3 regions of the Clostridium fungisolvens genome follow, and region 1 is predicted to be linked to each of the others. Evidence: riboswitches for the same ligand, from Rfam matches in the RefSeq annotation. Region 1 holds a riboswitch; each other region holds the start of a gene.

Region 1 (5,351 bases):
TATTGTATGAATCAGTTATTTTTATACCTTTAACTTCTTCTTTTTTTGTTTCACTCTTTGTACATGCCATTAGTGATAAGGTAAATACTAATGCCATTATTATAATTGCTAACTTCTTTATATTTTTCAAATTTTGTTCCTCCTGAAATATGATTTAAAATCAATCTATTTATTTAGAAATTCTAAAACAGCACTGTCTTTGCATACAGTGAGCAAACTATAGCATCCATGGCTAATATTAAATTTATAGAATCCTTCATAATTAAAACCTAAAAGCTCACATAATATTACCCTTATAGTTCCCCCATGAGCCACTATTGCTATATTATCCTCTTCCTTTGATACTTTTATAATTTTTCTAATTCCTTCACTAACTCTATTATAAAAATCTTTAAAGCTTTCCCCTTCAGGAAATTTAAAAATCTTAAAATCATCTATAAAACTTTGAAACTGTTCGCTGTAATTTTTACTTATATATTTATAATCTTTACCATCCCAAAGTCCAAAATTTATCTCATTAAAACTCAAGTTTTCCTCAAAATAAATTGCACTGCTTGAAAAATCAAAAATAGCATCCGCTGTTTTTTTTGCTCTTTCCATTGTAGAATAATAAACCTTATCTACATTTATATTTTCTAACTTACTCTTTAGCTTTAGGTTTTGTAGTTTTCCTTCCTCACTTAAGGGATAATCCTTAATTCCTTGATAGATTCCATTAAGATTTCCCTCTGTCTCTCCATGCCTTATTAAAATAAGTTTCATATTATCTCCTCTTAAAGATGAACAACTTTAAAATATGGCACTATTAAAGCACTGTATTGAAATTAAATGGTTAGTCATCCGATACTTTAATGAGCTTGTGCAAAGAATTAATATGATTTTCTCATATTCCATGGCTAAAACTGTAAACTCACTACGTTCGAACAGTACAGTTTTTTAACGCCATTCCATCTGAAAAAATCATTTAATTCTAATAGCTCGCTCATATAGCATCTCCTGCATAACCATTTAATTTCAAATAATACTCTTAACCACACCGTAAAATATATGTTTAAATTATATTCTGTAATAAACAGAAAACTACCAATACAAGTACTTCATTTAACTCAACACTGGCTCCTAAGATATCTCCTGTTATACCATCTAGCCTTTTTTCTATATAGGATCTAAAGCATACTGTAAAAATAAAGCCTATAACTATAACTATAAGTCCATAAGTTCTTCCCACAGCTAAAGTTATGATTATACCCAAAGCCAATGCTATACTAAAGGTTAGTGTAGAAATCTTTCCTATAAAAAGATCTCCTAAGCCTTCTTTCTCCCTTGCATATCTTCTTTTATACATCAAAAGTGTAGTTAAAGTTCTACTAATCACTGGCGAGATTAAAAGCGCTGAGTATATGTTAACCCTTGAAAGTTCTTCAATTGCTGAAAACTTTAAAAGCATCAGTGCAACAAGTGCCAACACTCCAAAGGTTCCAACTCTGCTGTCTTTCATAATTTCAAGAATCTTATCCTTACTCCTACCTGAAAATATTCCATCGGCAGTATCACTTAACCCATCTAGATGCAGACCTCCAGTAACAATAATGTGTGATATCATAGTAAATACCACTGGCAGCATGCCATGGAATAGCTTACATGTAATTATATATATAAGTAAATCTATTGCACCTATTATAAGTCCTACTAAAGGAAAGTATCTTACTGCATCAGCAAAATCCTCTCGCTTTACCTCCAAACTTAAATTTATAGGTATTCTAGTCATAAACTGTATGATTAAAATAAACTTTCTCAATTTATTCCCCCTTAATCCTTACAGGTATACCTGACACAACTAGGTAAACTTCATCTGATTCTTTTGCTAATCTTTGATTTACTCGTCCAGCTATGTCTCTAAATTCCCTAGATAACTTGTTTTCTGGCACTATTCCACTTCCAACCTCATTAGTGACTATAACTGCTTTGCAATTAAAGTTTCTTAGACCTTTTATTAAATTATCAATCTGAAACATAACCTTCTGTTCAATTAAATCATAGTCATCATTGCCATCGTCACTTAAATTTTCTAATAATATATTAGAAATCATTATGGTTATACAATCAACGATTACACCGTTATAAACTATATTACCACCTAATATTTTTTCAAATTCAGCTTGAAAATCCTTATAGCTTTCCAAGGTATGCCAATGGCTTGGTCTTTGCTCTCTGTGCTTCTTAACTCTGTCTTTCATTTCTTGATCAAAAGGTATTGAAGTTGCAATATATAAAACCTCTGGTTCATTTTCAAGTATCGACTCTCCAAAAGAAGACTTTCCACTTCTTGCACCACCAGTTACTAACGTAATCATATTTTCCCCTCCCAAAGCCCCTTATAATCATTTAAATCTACATTACCTTCTTCAAAGGTTGCCATTTCATTCATTATCTTTGTAGAAGCTTCTAATATATTGAAAGCTAATGGGCATCCAGATCCTTCACCTAATCTCATAGATAAATCTAATATAGGATCTAAACCTAACTCTGATAAAACTAAGTTATATCCTTTTTCTATTGATATATGAGATGGAAACATAAAATCTTTAGTAACGTTATTTAACCTATAGGCTATTAATGCTGCAATTGCAGAAATGAATCCATCAATAACTACCGGCATCCTATACTTTGCCGCACCTAAATATACTCCTACAAGTCCAGCTATATCAAAGCCACCAACCTTATGCAATACCTCTATTGGGTCGTTTATATTAGGTTTATTTATTTCTAAAACCTTTTTTATAACCTTCTTTTTCTTTTCGAAGGCTTCATCCGTAAGTCCTGCTCCTCTACCTACAGCTTCCTCAATAGTGCAACCAGTTAAGGCAATTAATATTGAAGAACTAGAAGTTGTGTTTCCTATTCCCATCTCCCCAGTGCCTATCAGGTTATATCCTTCATTTTTAAGCTTTGAAACCAAATCAATTCCTATTCTAATAGCTGTAAGAGCTTCTTCCCTTGTCATTGCTTCACCTTTAGCAATGTTTGATGTACCTTTTCTTATCTTACAGTTTATTAGTTCACTATGATTTATTTCTTCATTGATACCTATATCTACAACCTTTAAATCGCAATTGTTGTGTCTTGCTAAAACCCCTACTCCCGTTACTCCTTTTATAAAATTTACTGTTTGAGTCGCAGTAACTACTTGCGGAGCTGAGGCCACACCTTCTTCACATACCCCATTATCAGAACACATTATAATAACTGCTTTCTTTTCGATATTATTATATAATTCACCTGTTATTCCAGATAACTTTATAGACATTTTTTCAAGTTTTCCAAGACTACCTATAGGCTTCACCAAGTTATCCATTCTTTCTTTGGCCTCAGCCATAGATTTTTCATTTAAAGGTTCTATATCTTCTATTAGACATGCTTCCTGCATATTAATCCTCCCCAACTAAAACTATTTACCCTTAGGCTTCAATACTATACAACATAAAAATAAAAGACCTCCCTAAGGAGGTCTTTATAATTACTCTTCGAATCAATATATCTATATTAAAACTTATAAAATAGATAAAACTTACTCTCATAATTAATAAAGCTATAATTACATAAAGTATTTTTATATCCGCACACAAAATACTCTTGTTTTTCAACAATATAAACATTATTAGCATTGTATTAAAGTTTAAATGTACTCAAACCCTAAGCAAAATAATTTTATATCAGTAAAACTTGCTTTATTAACAGTAATTTTTCCCCCCCGGAAAATTAACTTTTCTTATGGCAGGTTTTCTGGCTTTGAATCATCCTACTTTTTGCTCCTTCCCAAGCTCTTTATATAGATGTGCCAATTCATTGTAAAACTTATTACGAAGTGGTACATTCATAGACATCTAAACTTTAACTACAAACTATACCTCCTAAAAATACAAACATTGGTATACTTTGAATCTATTAGATAGACATCCTTAACTCAGTGGATTAAAACTTAAATATCTTAAGTTTTAGTGCAAATTTTGTCATCATCACAGTAACGGGGGCTGCAAAGGTCTTTCACCTTTTTCCCTTTTAACTTCTATTGAACAAATGTATTTGTGCAACTGAAGCACCAATAAGAACTTATTAAATTGTCAACTAAATTATAGTATTCATATTTATTATAGTCAAGATTACTGCTTCTTAACTTTTCTTTTATTAGTATATTGTTTTATTAGATATACAGCTATTCTTATTATTAAGTAAATTATGAATATATATAAGAATCCCCATATACCAGCTACTATATCTGCAAACTCCATATTTCCTCGTTTAGTTATTTTTTGTTCTATTTCAATACCAAAAACTATTACCAGTAGTACTGTAAAAGTATATATGAATGATATAGCTGTAATGCTATACTTTGCGAGCCATTTAAATAGCATTTGGGTTCCTGCAAAAATTAAGATACCTATGATTCCTATAATTATAAAATGAAGTTGTTTGTCCGTAAGGTTATATCCAGAGCCCTGTGCTTTTTGTATAAAAACATCATGAATATCATTCACTGCTCTCATTAGTGCTTTTATTATTGCTACCATTGATTAACACCCCCTATGTTTAGTCTTATGTTATAGCTAATGTCTAAAATGTTCAAGTAGAAAATTATTGATAAATTATAAATACTATGCTACAAAATCTTATACATTTCATATTGGGATATAGGCATTTTCTTAAATTCATTCTTAACTAAAAACCCAAAAGCTTGACTATTATTAACAAAACTAGCAGTAATCATATTTATCCCTAATTCTTTAACAGCATAATTAATTAGAGATGAACCCACTCCACTTAATCTATAATTCTTATCTATATAAATAAAACTTATCTTTCCTGATTTATTTATGCTTAGTCCACTAATAAGAATATCATCAATAAATCCTCCATAATAGTATGTATCCTTTGATAAACTTAGATATTCATAAGCATTTTGCCAACTAACATGTCCATCATATCTATGGCATATTTCTCTATACTGGCCAAATGTTATATCCTTAATAACCAGTTTTTTATTATGGTATTTTCTCAAGTTGCTTGTATTATCATTAGAGTAAAAGGATATATCATAAATTTTGCTATATCCCATCTTATTATAAAAATTGATTGCTCTATCATTTCCAACTATGACTTCTAGAAACAATTGACTACAACCTTTACTCTTTGCAATCTCTTGATGTAATTGGAAAAGTCTCTTGCTTATCCAACCACCCCTATAGCTTGGATGAATTGCTAAGCCTCCACATCTCAAAGTTTTTATTCCTTCATATTCTTTTATACCACCTAGCATTAATCCTACAGGCTTATTACTGTCATACACTACGAAA
Region 2 (5,351 bases), 1.7 Mb from region 1:
ATTTAATACTCATGTTTAAAAAATATAAGCTTAACAAAATTAGAATTAGCTACTACTAAAGAGTTCATATATCGAAACTTAATTTATACTTGTTTGAAAATCCCGGCTTCTGGGGATTTTTGGGCATGTATAAATTAATAGTTGAGTTAGGAACTCTTTAATATCTTTAGTAGGAGCTAATTTGATGGTTGCACCGTAAATCTTATATTTACTTTTCATCGTTTTTCTATTTTTGTCCTATGGAACTTATTAATTTATAAAGTTCCTGCTTATTTCTAGGTATGTCTTCGGTAGAATTCACCTGTCCTGTCTTGCATAAATTTTGATAAATTTCGAAAATCATTGGCTTTTCCAAATAACATTCATCAATTAAATTATCATCTGAGAAAATCTCAGTTGGATTGCCTTCTTTGACTATCTCTCCATCCTTCATTACAAAAATATAATCTGACCAAGTATATGCAAGTTCCACATCATGAGTAGATAAAATAACTGTTATTCCTCTTTCGTTTAATTCATCAAATATTTTCACAATCTGTTTTGAATGTTTAGGGTCAAGGCTTGAAGTTGGTTCATCAAAAACTATTATTTCTGGCTCCATCACAAGTATATCTGCAATGGATACCCTTTTTTTCTGCCCATAGCTTAGAAAATGAACAGCCTTATCCTTATAACTATACAGCTCAACATTTTTTAGAGCTTTATCCACTCTACTCTTTACTTCTACTGTATCAAGTTTTAAGTTCATAGCGCCAAAGGAAACTTCTTGATATACATTTGCTGAAAAAAGTTGATTCTCAGGATCTTGAAACACAATTCCTACATTTTTTCTTAGTTCCATCAAGGAATTTCTGTTATATTTAACCTCTTTTTTGTCGTATATTAACTTTCCTTCCGTGGGCTTTAATACACCATTAAAATTCAAAAACAATGTGGACTTACCTGAACCATTGACACCTAGAAAAGATATTTTCTTTCCTTTTTCTATTTTTAAATTTATATTATTCAAAGCCTTAGTCCCATCCTGATATTTAAAGCTTAAATTTTTAGTTTCAAGTATGTATTCACTCACTATATTTCCTCCAATAATTTAAATGTAATCCTAAGTTAAAGTGTTAAACCTTATATCTTCCCCCTGATAAGATATTCACTAAAAGCTATAATTAATAAGGCTGCTTCCGTAAAAGCAATTAGTAAGATATTTTTAAATAAACTTGGATAGTTTTCTTCAAGCAAGTCTATATCACCGTCATAGCATCTTGATTCCATAGCTGTGTAAATGTCCTGTGATCGCTTATAGGAACTTATAAATAAGGATGAGATTAATTTAGCTAATGAATTGTAGCTAAGTCTAAGTGTTGAATACCCAAGCCTTGAATTTTGAGATGTATATATCATATTTACCGTGTCTAACAATACAAAAATAAATCTATATATAAGCCCCATTAATTCAACAAATAATTTTGGTACTCTTAGTTTTTTTAGTACAGATAAAACCTCAAACAATGGCGTACTCAGTGTTAGAAAGTATAAGCATGAAACTGATGCCAAAGACTTAAAAAACAGACTCGTAGCTGTCTCAAAACTCTCTGAAGTACACCCTAGCTTAATGTTTAATATATTAAATCCAAATATTAAGTTATCAGCACTATGAACTATATTTATCGCTATAGTGATTATTCCAACTATCAAGAATGATAGTGGTAATGACATTAATTTCACGTAAGTTCCTAAGGGAATTTTTCCTTTAAAAACAGTTATTCCTGACATGAGAAGTAATACTATCACTGAAATTACAGTACTATTTAAAGCAATACAAATAAACATAGTAAAGATAGCAAAAATAAATTTTTCCGTTGGATTTACCCTTCTTAGTTCAGATATATATGCTAATTTATCAATCGAAAACATATTTATTTCTCTGCCTTTCTAGACTTTCCCTTTTGGTATCCAAAATAATAACATACAATACCTGTCCCTATTGCAGCTTGTAATGCAAAAAGTAAGCTTTCTATTTCCCCACTAGGTGGTTGCCATATAGGTGAAAACCAAGGTTTATATTCCTTATTTATGTCTGTTATAGCCTTTTTTGCTTGATCATCAGAACCAGAAAATTCACCATTTTTAATAAATACAAGTGGAGCCACAGCTATTATTATAACTAGCAAAGCTAATATAAAATTTTTTATTAGAAGACTCTTATTTTTCAACTTCACAGCTATTATTCCTCCTTCGATATTACTTTAAGTTCTATTAATTCCTGCTTATTATAGTTCTTTAACAAATTAAATATAATTACTGTTAATATCCCTTCACTTATTGCAAGAGGAATTTGAGTAACCGCAAAGATTCCTAAAAACTTAGCTGCAGAAGCTAAAACTCCACCACTTTGATCCGGAAAAGCCAATGAAAGCTGTATTGCTGTTATAACATATGTCATTAAATCTCCAATCATTGCAGATAAAAATACAGATATGCTTTGTGAAACTTTAAGTGTCTTCAAAATCTTGTACAAAAAATATGAAACAAAAGGTCCTGCTATAGCCATAGAAAAAGTATTAGCACCTAAGGTTGTAATTCCTCCATGCGCTAAAAGCAAAGCCTGAAATATTAACACAATTACTCCTAAAGCACTCATTATAGTTGGTCCAAAAAGTATGGCGCCTAGTCCCACACCTGTAGGATGTGAACAACTCCCAGTAACTGAAGGTATTTTTAACGCTGACAATACAAAGGCAAAAGCTCCTACCATAGCTATAAGCATTTTAGTTCTAGGATTTTCATTTACTTTTTCTCTTATTGTAAAAAAGCCAACCACTACAAATGGAATTGCTAAAACTCCCCAAGCAATACACCATTTTGCTGGTAAGAATCCCTCCATTATATGCATTGCATATGCTGTTCTAGGGATAAATAATAACGCAATAAAAATACCTAATGCAATTTGATATTTCTTTTTCATATAAACACTCCTATTTTATAGACTTTAATGTTTGTTTAAAACCACTTTGTTCTTGTACTAAAATTCTATAGTCTTCTAAACAGTAAAAAAGTCCTCTTAACTAAAATGTTAAAAGGACATAGTAACAAAACATACTTAATCATATAAAATAAGTAAGCAATTTTTCATTCTACCGCCCCTCTCTATCACTCGTAGAGTTAATGATGTGCCACTTCGTAATAAAATTTATATTTTGAAATTCTCCTCTCAGAACCCAGAGGAGTTTTGAAAATAGGTTTCGGTACGAAGTGGTACATCTATAATTGGTGCAAAAATATAGGCAGGTCTTCTGACTCAAGACTCATCATTTAAATACGCCTTCCCTGTTTCCAAGTGACATTTATGTATTTAAACTCCTCTAATACAGCTACGGGATAGTTCAGGATTCTTACCTGATTCCCTTTTAATTAATCAATACGATTAAACCTATATTTCATTATTCAATTCATATTTATATTTTCAAATTCTCCTCTTAGAACCCAGAAGAGTTTTAAAAATAGCTTTCCTACGGAAATGTTACATCTTTAAGTATACTGTCATATACCTTTATTGTAAACTTCAAATATTTTTTGCACATTCATACATATTACTTTAATGGAATTAAACTCTTCTAACATTCCATTTTATATACCACACTACTGCAATGCTAAATATAAAAGTCAGTATCAGTATATTGAACATACCTAAATTAAAATCAATTAATTGTCCATATATTATCTGCCCAGGGGCAACACTTGCGGTAGCAACTGCTGTAGAAAAAGCACTAACTTTCCCTAGCATATCTTCTCTCACTTCTTGTTGGATATATGTTAAGGAAATAATATTAGATAATGCTAGTGACAGCATTATTCCAAGACCTCCTATGGAATAAAGCCCTAGTGTTACAAACTTGTTTTCTCCACTTATAACAGTAGAGACTGCCATAATAAACATAGCTAGTATCATTGGATACATTGTTTTATGTAATATATTTATTTTAAACAAGTTAGGTTTCAAGGTAATTAGCATACCTCCTATTATCATTCCTAAAACAAATATTGCTTCAATATATCCATAAATGCTTGAAGGCATACTTAGTTTTACGTTAATAAAGTATGGAGACACAACACTTAACACCGGAACTACAAAGATATTAGTGAGTGCATATGAAAATATAATTCCTAATACTATCTTCTTTTTTTCTTTCAAATACATAAAGCTCTTTTTCATTTCGCCAATAGATTGTATCAGAGGATTTTTAAACCTTTCTTTTACTTCTAAATCAGGAATATCTAGAAACAGCTCTAGTATTGCTGCAACAAGGAAACTAACTGAGTTTAATATCACTACCATTTTCATTCCCAAAAAACTATATAACAGTCCCGCAACTATTGGTCCAGCTAAATTAACTACATACCCAACCTGCTGAATTACTCCATTGGCAGAAGCTAAGCTTTCTTTCTCAACAATTTGTGGAATACTGGATGTGACAGAAGGACTATATAAAGTATAAATTGTAGAAAGCATAAACATTACAACCGCTACTATTATGGTATTATCCTTACCACTTAATATTATGATTGAATATACTCCCATTAACGCTGTACTAATGAAATCAAGATAAATCATGATCTTTTTCCTGTTTACCGTGTCTGCTAAAAAACCCGCAATTGGTGCGAACAGTATATATGGAATAGTTGAAATTGCTAGTATTGTTGAAAATATCCCGGCACTTCCTGTTAAATTTAATATATATAGCGACATACAAAATCTTTGAATAGAATTTCCAAACAAAGAAATTATTTGTCCAATAACTACTATAATAAAGTTTTTATTTTTCATTTCTTCTCTTACCTTTTCAATAATATTATGTTTTATATGATATCAATTCTCAACAAAGGTAAGTATACATAAAATTAATCTCTATTTCAACTATTACACCACATTTAACTACTTTTATACATAATATGATTATTTCCAGATATAATTTGCAATAATGTGATTTATATAAATATTAATAAACATACTAATGAAGGTGACATCAAGTGAAGAATTTAAGGCTACTGTTCTAAAAAGATTTACGGAAAAACTCCATTAAAATCCAGAAAAACAAAATAGAGGCTTTTTAAAAGCCTCTATCATTCTTATAGCTTATAAGGATTTTCATTCATCAGATAAGCTAATAACATAGATTTATTTTCACTTTCATCTATCCATTTTTTTGTCTGCTTTAGTCTTTCATAATCCTCAGCACCAAACTTATTTGTATAATGCTTTTCTAAGAATTCTCTACTTTCATCTTCTCTAATCTTTTTTTGCCATGCTTCAGTAAAAAAGTTTTGAATTTTATGATGTAAATCAATGCTCTTAA
Region 3 (5,351 bases), 4.0 Mb from region 1:
GGGTAGCCTCCTCCGAGATAAAGAAAATCAATATTTTTAGGTAACTCTTTATCTTTAAGTGGGCTAAAATATTCTACTTCTCCAACCTGTTCTAACAGCTCCAAGTTTTCCTTATAATAAAAGCTAAAAGCTTTATCATATGCTACAGCTGATCTTATTTTTTTATTAGATAAATTAAAGTCATCTTCATACCTTTCAGTATTATCAAAACATCTCATAAGTGCTTCTACATCCACATGAGCTTGTATTAGATCCGAGCATATATCAATTTTCTCATCTAAATCATTTATTTCACTGCTTTGTACCAGTCCAAGATGTCTACTTTTCAAAACTAATCTTTCATCTTTAGGAAGATATCCAAATACTTTTACGCCGCAATTTTTCTCAATTGCCAGCTTTAGAAGTTTATAATAACTTTCACTTATATTATTTAGCACCACACCAGCTATAGTAACTTTCCCAAAGTTCTGCAGCCCTAATATTTCTGCACATAGGGTTGCTACTTGAGCCTTAGGTGAAAGTACAAGTACTACCGGTATATTCATAACCTCTGCCAGATGTGCTGTAGAGTATTCATAGGTTATTCCCTTACCATCATATAATCCCATGACTCCTTCGATTATTCCATACTCTCCAACCCCTCTTGAAAAACTTGCCTTAACTCCCCTATCTCCCATAAGGAAAAGATCTAGATTTCTTGATGTAGACTTTGTTATATGAGAATGAAAGGCTGGATCTATATAGTCCGGTCCTGCTTTATAACCTTGTACCTTTAACCCTTTACGTTTCAATAGGTTAAGCAGTCCTAAGGTAAATGTAGTCTTACCTCCGCCGCTAGAATTTGAGGATATAATTATACTTTTCATCACTTGTATCCTCCTATAATTTCTTTTCTAATCCTACTATTTCGTATATCTTATCCATATCTAAAGAATTCCTAACAATATCAGCTAACTTATCAAGTTCACTTTCTCTTAAACTTTCATAATTGCTTGCCTTTTTATAATGTAATCCTTTTTTCTCTCTTAATTTATTAATAATATATTCTCTAAACATACATCCATCAAAGATACCATGTATATATGTGCCCATTATATTGCCATTAGTATTTATTGCTCCATCTTTATAAATTAATTGTTGTTCTCCTAGATACTTGCCATTTTTCTCTACTATTTCGAATAATGGCTCCACTTCTGTTCCATAGCTGCTTATTCCCATATGAATTTCATAGCCATATATTTGTTCTAACTGTTTACAATAGTTATCAGACATATTATTCTTTTTTAAGAATTCAGATATTACATTTGCCTTAACTCTTGTAGTAACCTTTTCTTTTTCAAACACAGTTCCTATATCTAAAAGACCCATTCCCTTTATCTCTCTAAGCTCTGTTTCAACCTCATATGGGTCCTCTATAACTTTTCCGAGCATCTGATATCCACCGCAAATTCCAATAACCATACCATCCTTTGAATAAGTTATAATCTTATCCTCTAAGCCATTTTCTCTTAAAGCTTTAAGATCCTCTATAGTATTTTTACTTCCTGGAATTATTAGAAGATCTGGTGTACCAAACTCTTCTGGAGAAGTTATAAACCTTACAGATACATCTTCTTCATTTTTCAACGCATCAAGATCTGTAAAGTTTGATATTCTAGGAAGCTTTATTACTGCCACATCTATAGGTGCAATTACCTTCTTATTGAAATCTACAGCTCCATCTTCATCTTCTAGTTTTAGTCTGAAATAGGGAACAACTCCAAGAGTAGGCTTATCTATTATCTCCTCTAACATATCAAGTCCAGGCTCGAGTATTTTAACATCACCTCTGAACTTATTTATAATCGTTCCTTTAACTCTTTTTTTCTCATCTTCCTTAAGTAAAAGCATAGTTCCAGCTAATGCAGCAAATACTCCACCCTTATCTATATCTCCAACTAAAAGCACAGGTGCATCCACAAGTTCTGCCATCCCCATATTTACTATATCTTTATCTCTTAGGTTAATCTCTGCTGGGCTTCCCGCACCTTCCATAACAACTATGTCAAAGTCTTCTTCTAGCTTATCAAAATGTTTTTTAAGCATATCCTTAAAACCAGATTTCATATTATGGTATTCCATAGCAGTATAGTTGCCAAATACTTTTCCATTAACTATCACTTGAGATTTTTTATCTGAAGTTGGCTTAAGCAAAATAGGATTCATATATACTTCTGGTTCTAATCCGCAAGCATAAGCTTGCAAAACTTGTGCTCTCCCCATCTCTTTACCATCTAAGGTTATATAAGAATTTAAGGACATATTTTGTGATTTAAATGGCACTACCTTAAACCCATCTTGTTTAAATATTCTACATAATGCAGCTACCAAAATACTTTTCCCAACTGAGGATGCAGTACCTTGTATCATGATTTTAGCCAAATTTTACCACCCCTTAAAAATTGCTAGCCATTCCTTTTTTATTCTTTCCTATACCTATATATTTCTCACTTATGGCATCTTCTAAATGTTCAAGATATAGATTTTGTATATTAATATTTTCCCCTAGTCCATGCATATAAACATCCACTTCAAAACCTTCTTTTTCAAGTATACTTTTCCATGAATCTTCTTCATCTCCAGCCATATCATTTACGGCGTGATCACCAGCTACTAGTAAAAGTGGCATTAACGTAACTTTGTTTATATGATTTTTTCTTAAATTCTTTATAACGTGATTTAAGGTTGGATAACCATCTATGGTTCCTATAAAAACCTTATCAAAATCGTTATCCCAAAATACAGTTTGAAGACAACTATAGGTTGAATTTGCCGGGTGATGTGTTCCGTGTCCCATAAAAACAACAGCTTCATCTCTTGATACTTGGTTTTCTAAAGCATTCACCATCAAGGTATAATCATCCGGTATATCGTCTTCTTCTCCTTTAAAATACAAAAGTGGTCTTCCAAGCTTTATATATTTAAAGTCATTGTCCTTTGAAAAACTTTCTATTACATTTCTTATATAGTCATATTCTAAACCTGGTATAAGATGAAGAGGTTGAACTATTATTTCATTAAAACCTTCTTCCTTAAGCTTTTCTAACGCTTCTTCAGGTGTATCTACATACATGTCATACTTACTAGCAAGTTTTTTTATTACACCATGAGCTGTGAAAGCCCTTCTTATTTCGTATTCATCATGTTTTTCTTCTATCAATTTCTCTATTTTTTCTATAGTTAGCTTTCTTGTATTCTCATAAGTAGTTCCAAAGCTAACCACTAGTATTGCTTTCTTACTAATATCTTTCTTTTTTATTACATCCTTCATTAAACTTCCCCCTAAAAATATGCTTCCTCATTTAATCTACAGATGTACCACTTCGTAATAGAACTTATTATTTTTAAATTCTCTCACCAGAAGCCGTGAGAGTTTTAAAAATAGATTAAGATTCGAAGTGGTACATCTATATTCACAAATTAAAAACTTATGGTCAATAGGCACTAAAAAATAAAAAAGATAATACTCCTCAAAAGAATACTATCTTTATAAAAGACTTATATATAGAAATTTTGCGTATAAACTATACCTATAACATATAGTATCATTATGCTCAAAATAAGCATTTATTAACGCATATTAATTCCGTATAAACTATCAATAAAAATAGTACTTTCCCTCCGAAAGACTTACTTTCCCTCAATTTAGGCAGGTCTCCTGGCTCGTGCTTCTTTCTCTCCTTAACCTTCCCCTTTTTTATTAGATTAAAGTTCTTACCTTGTTTTCTAATCTTAAGGCTTAACTTTACTTCTATATAAGAGTGGTATTCAAAGGTTCGTCTTCACTTACAGTAGCGGGGGCTGCTGCGGATTTTAACCGCATTCCCTTTTCACCTTTCTAAAAATAGTTTCTTGAAAGGCACCTAAATCTGTTATTAACTTGTCAAAATTAGCTTACATTTATATAAGATGTTTGTCAATATATAGATAAGGCAACCTTTTTCAGTGAAAAAATCGCTGAAGCAACTTTTACAGTAAAAAATCCACAGCCAAAAATATCAGCTGTGGATTTTTAAGATCATCTTCTTATCATATTTGTATTTTAAGCCAAGTAAACATCTATACTTCTGAAATCCCCTTGTCTTATCATTTCAGCATAGCGCCCTTCAATTATACCGCCCACTATTTCAAAAGCCTCTTCATCAAAAGTCCTTAACTCTAATCTTTCTACCACAGCACCATTATCCCCATAGGTATTTTTGCTGCTCCTATTATGATAGGTAACAATAGTTTTTCCAAGGAACTTAAAGCTAATTTCATTATTGCTGTTAAACAACCAATGTGGAAGTATAGGTTTTAATTCTAGTTTTAGTTTTCCTTCTTCATATCTAAATACATTTTTACCAGCCATCATCACAAACCACATACTTAACATTTCTGAGGTTGATCCAGTAAGTCTTGATACAAAACCTCTTCCATGCACTTCTTCATCTGGGTTTACTGAGCTTGCTATAAACGATGAGTTTTCAAGAGTACTTCTTCCATAAACCTTAGGATCTATAAAAGGTATCAATGCAGTCTTTATATCTTCAAAATATTCATCATACAAACCAGCTTTTAATAGTCCTAGTAGATATTTATATTCCATATGAAGGAATATTGACTCTCTCTCAAGCCAACCAGCAGTGAAGGCTCTAGCTCTTCCTACTTCATGGGTAGTTTCGTCTAAAGGCTCTGAAGTCTTATACATATTAAGCTTTTCATCATATATCTTACTATTTTTTATCTTATTATAAAGTGATTTTGCCTTATCTATGTCTTTTAAACTCTTAAGCATTCTAGCTGGACCTTCAAGGAACAATGGTATTGGAACGCATTCAAATTCCTTTACTAAAACATTTTGATATCCATTTACAGGATTCTTCTTGCCTTCTAATATCTCATATTCTTTAGCTTCATAAGTTATATAGGTAGGATATATACCCTTTCCTAATTCCAAAGCTTTTTCAAGTCCTTCATTAAGCTTAGTTCTAAATTTGTTAAATATCTCTAGTATTTCTTTACTTGTTAATTCTTTCTCTTTTCCATCTATTCCAAATCTTATTTTTTCTCTATAGGCTTCTTTTAAATAAGATATCTTGTCCCAATATTCAAATTGGCCTATTTCCCCATTATTTTTTCTATTTAAAACAGCGTCAACATCTGTGATCAGTTCAAATAATTCTGTATGAATTGGAACTGACTTATCAAACTTCTCTGAGGCATCTATTATAAAGTTCAAAACTCTAACTAATTCCGCCGATTCATTTATACTAGACCCAAATATTCCAGGCAATCCATTCATAGCATCATTCCAGCCTGGCTTATTGGCT

What was found. Region 1 has a riboswitch for cobalamin ahead of cobT (nicotinate-nucleotide--dimethylbenzimidazole phosphoribosyltransferase). Riboswitches for the same ligand answer to the same signal wherever they lie in the genome.
Region 2: another riboswitch for cobalamin. It lies ahead of bsdtw1_RS08050 (energy-coupling factor ABC transporter permease); the one in region 1 lies ahead of cobT (nicotinate-nucleotide--dimethylbenzimidazole phosphoribosyltransferase).
Region 3: another riboswitch for cobalamin. It lies ahead of bsdtw1_RS18675 (sirohydrochlorin cobaltochelatase); the one in region 1 lies ahead of cobT (nicotinate-nucleotide--dimethylbenzimidazole phosphoribosyltransferase).

The regions. Positions count from the first base shown of each region.
Region 1 covers NZ_BLZR01000001.1:189,891-195,241, reverse strand. The annotation lists gene bsdtw1_RS00815 (ABC transporter substrate-binding protein) at 1-97, opposite strand, end outside; gene bsdtw1_RS00810 (histidine phosphatase family protein) at 166-762, opposite strand; gene cobS (adenosylcobinamide-GDP ribazoletransferase) at 1,052-1,798, opposite strand; gene cobU (bifunctional adenosylcobinamide kinase/adenosylcobinamide-phosphate guanylyltransferase) at 1,800-2,354, opposite strand; gene cobT (nicotinate-nucleotide--dimethylbenzimidazole phosphoribosyltransferase) at 2,351-3,427, opposite strand; cobalamin riboswitch at 3,757-4,119, opposite strand; gene bsdtw1_RS00790 (hypothetical protein) at 4,161-4,568, opposite strand; gene bsdtw1_RS00785 (GNAT family N-acetyltransferase) at 4,658-5,351, opposite strand, start outside.
Region 2 covers NZ_BLZR01000001.1:1,900,905-1,906,255, reverse strand. The annotation lists gene bsdtw1_RS08065 (energy-coupling factor ABC transporter ATP-binding protein) at 227-1,072, opposite strand; gene cbiQ (cobalt ECF transporter T component CbiQ) at 1,123-1,911, opposite strand; gene bsdtw1_RS08055 (energy-coupling factor ABC transporter substrate-binding protein) at 1,914-2,222, opposite strand; gene bsdtw1_RS08050 (energy-coupling factor ABC transporter permease) at 2,222-2,962, opposite strand; cobalamin riboswitch at 3,264-3,446, opposite strand; gene bsdtw1_RS08045 (MFS transporter) at 3,602-4,843, opposite strand; gene bsdtw1_RS08040 (TFIIB-type zinc ribbon-containing protein) at 5,125-5,351, opposite strand, start outside.
Region 3 covers NZ_BLZR01000001.1:4,221,605-4,226,955, forward strand. The annotation lists gene bsdtw1_RS18665 (cobyrinic acid a,c-diamide synthase CobB) at 1-866, opposite strand, end outside; gene bsdtw1_RS18670 (cobyric acid synthase) at 880-2,421, opposite strand; gene bsdtw1_RS18675 (sirohydrochlorin cobaltochelatase) at 2,435-3,310, opposite strand; cobalamin riboswitch at 3,671-3,921, opposite strand; gene bsdtw1_RS18680 (cellobiose phosphorylase) at 4,082-5,351, opposite strand, start outside.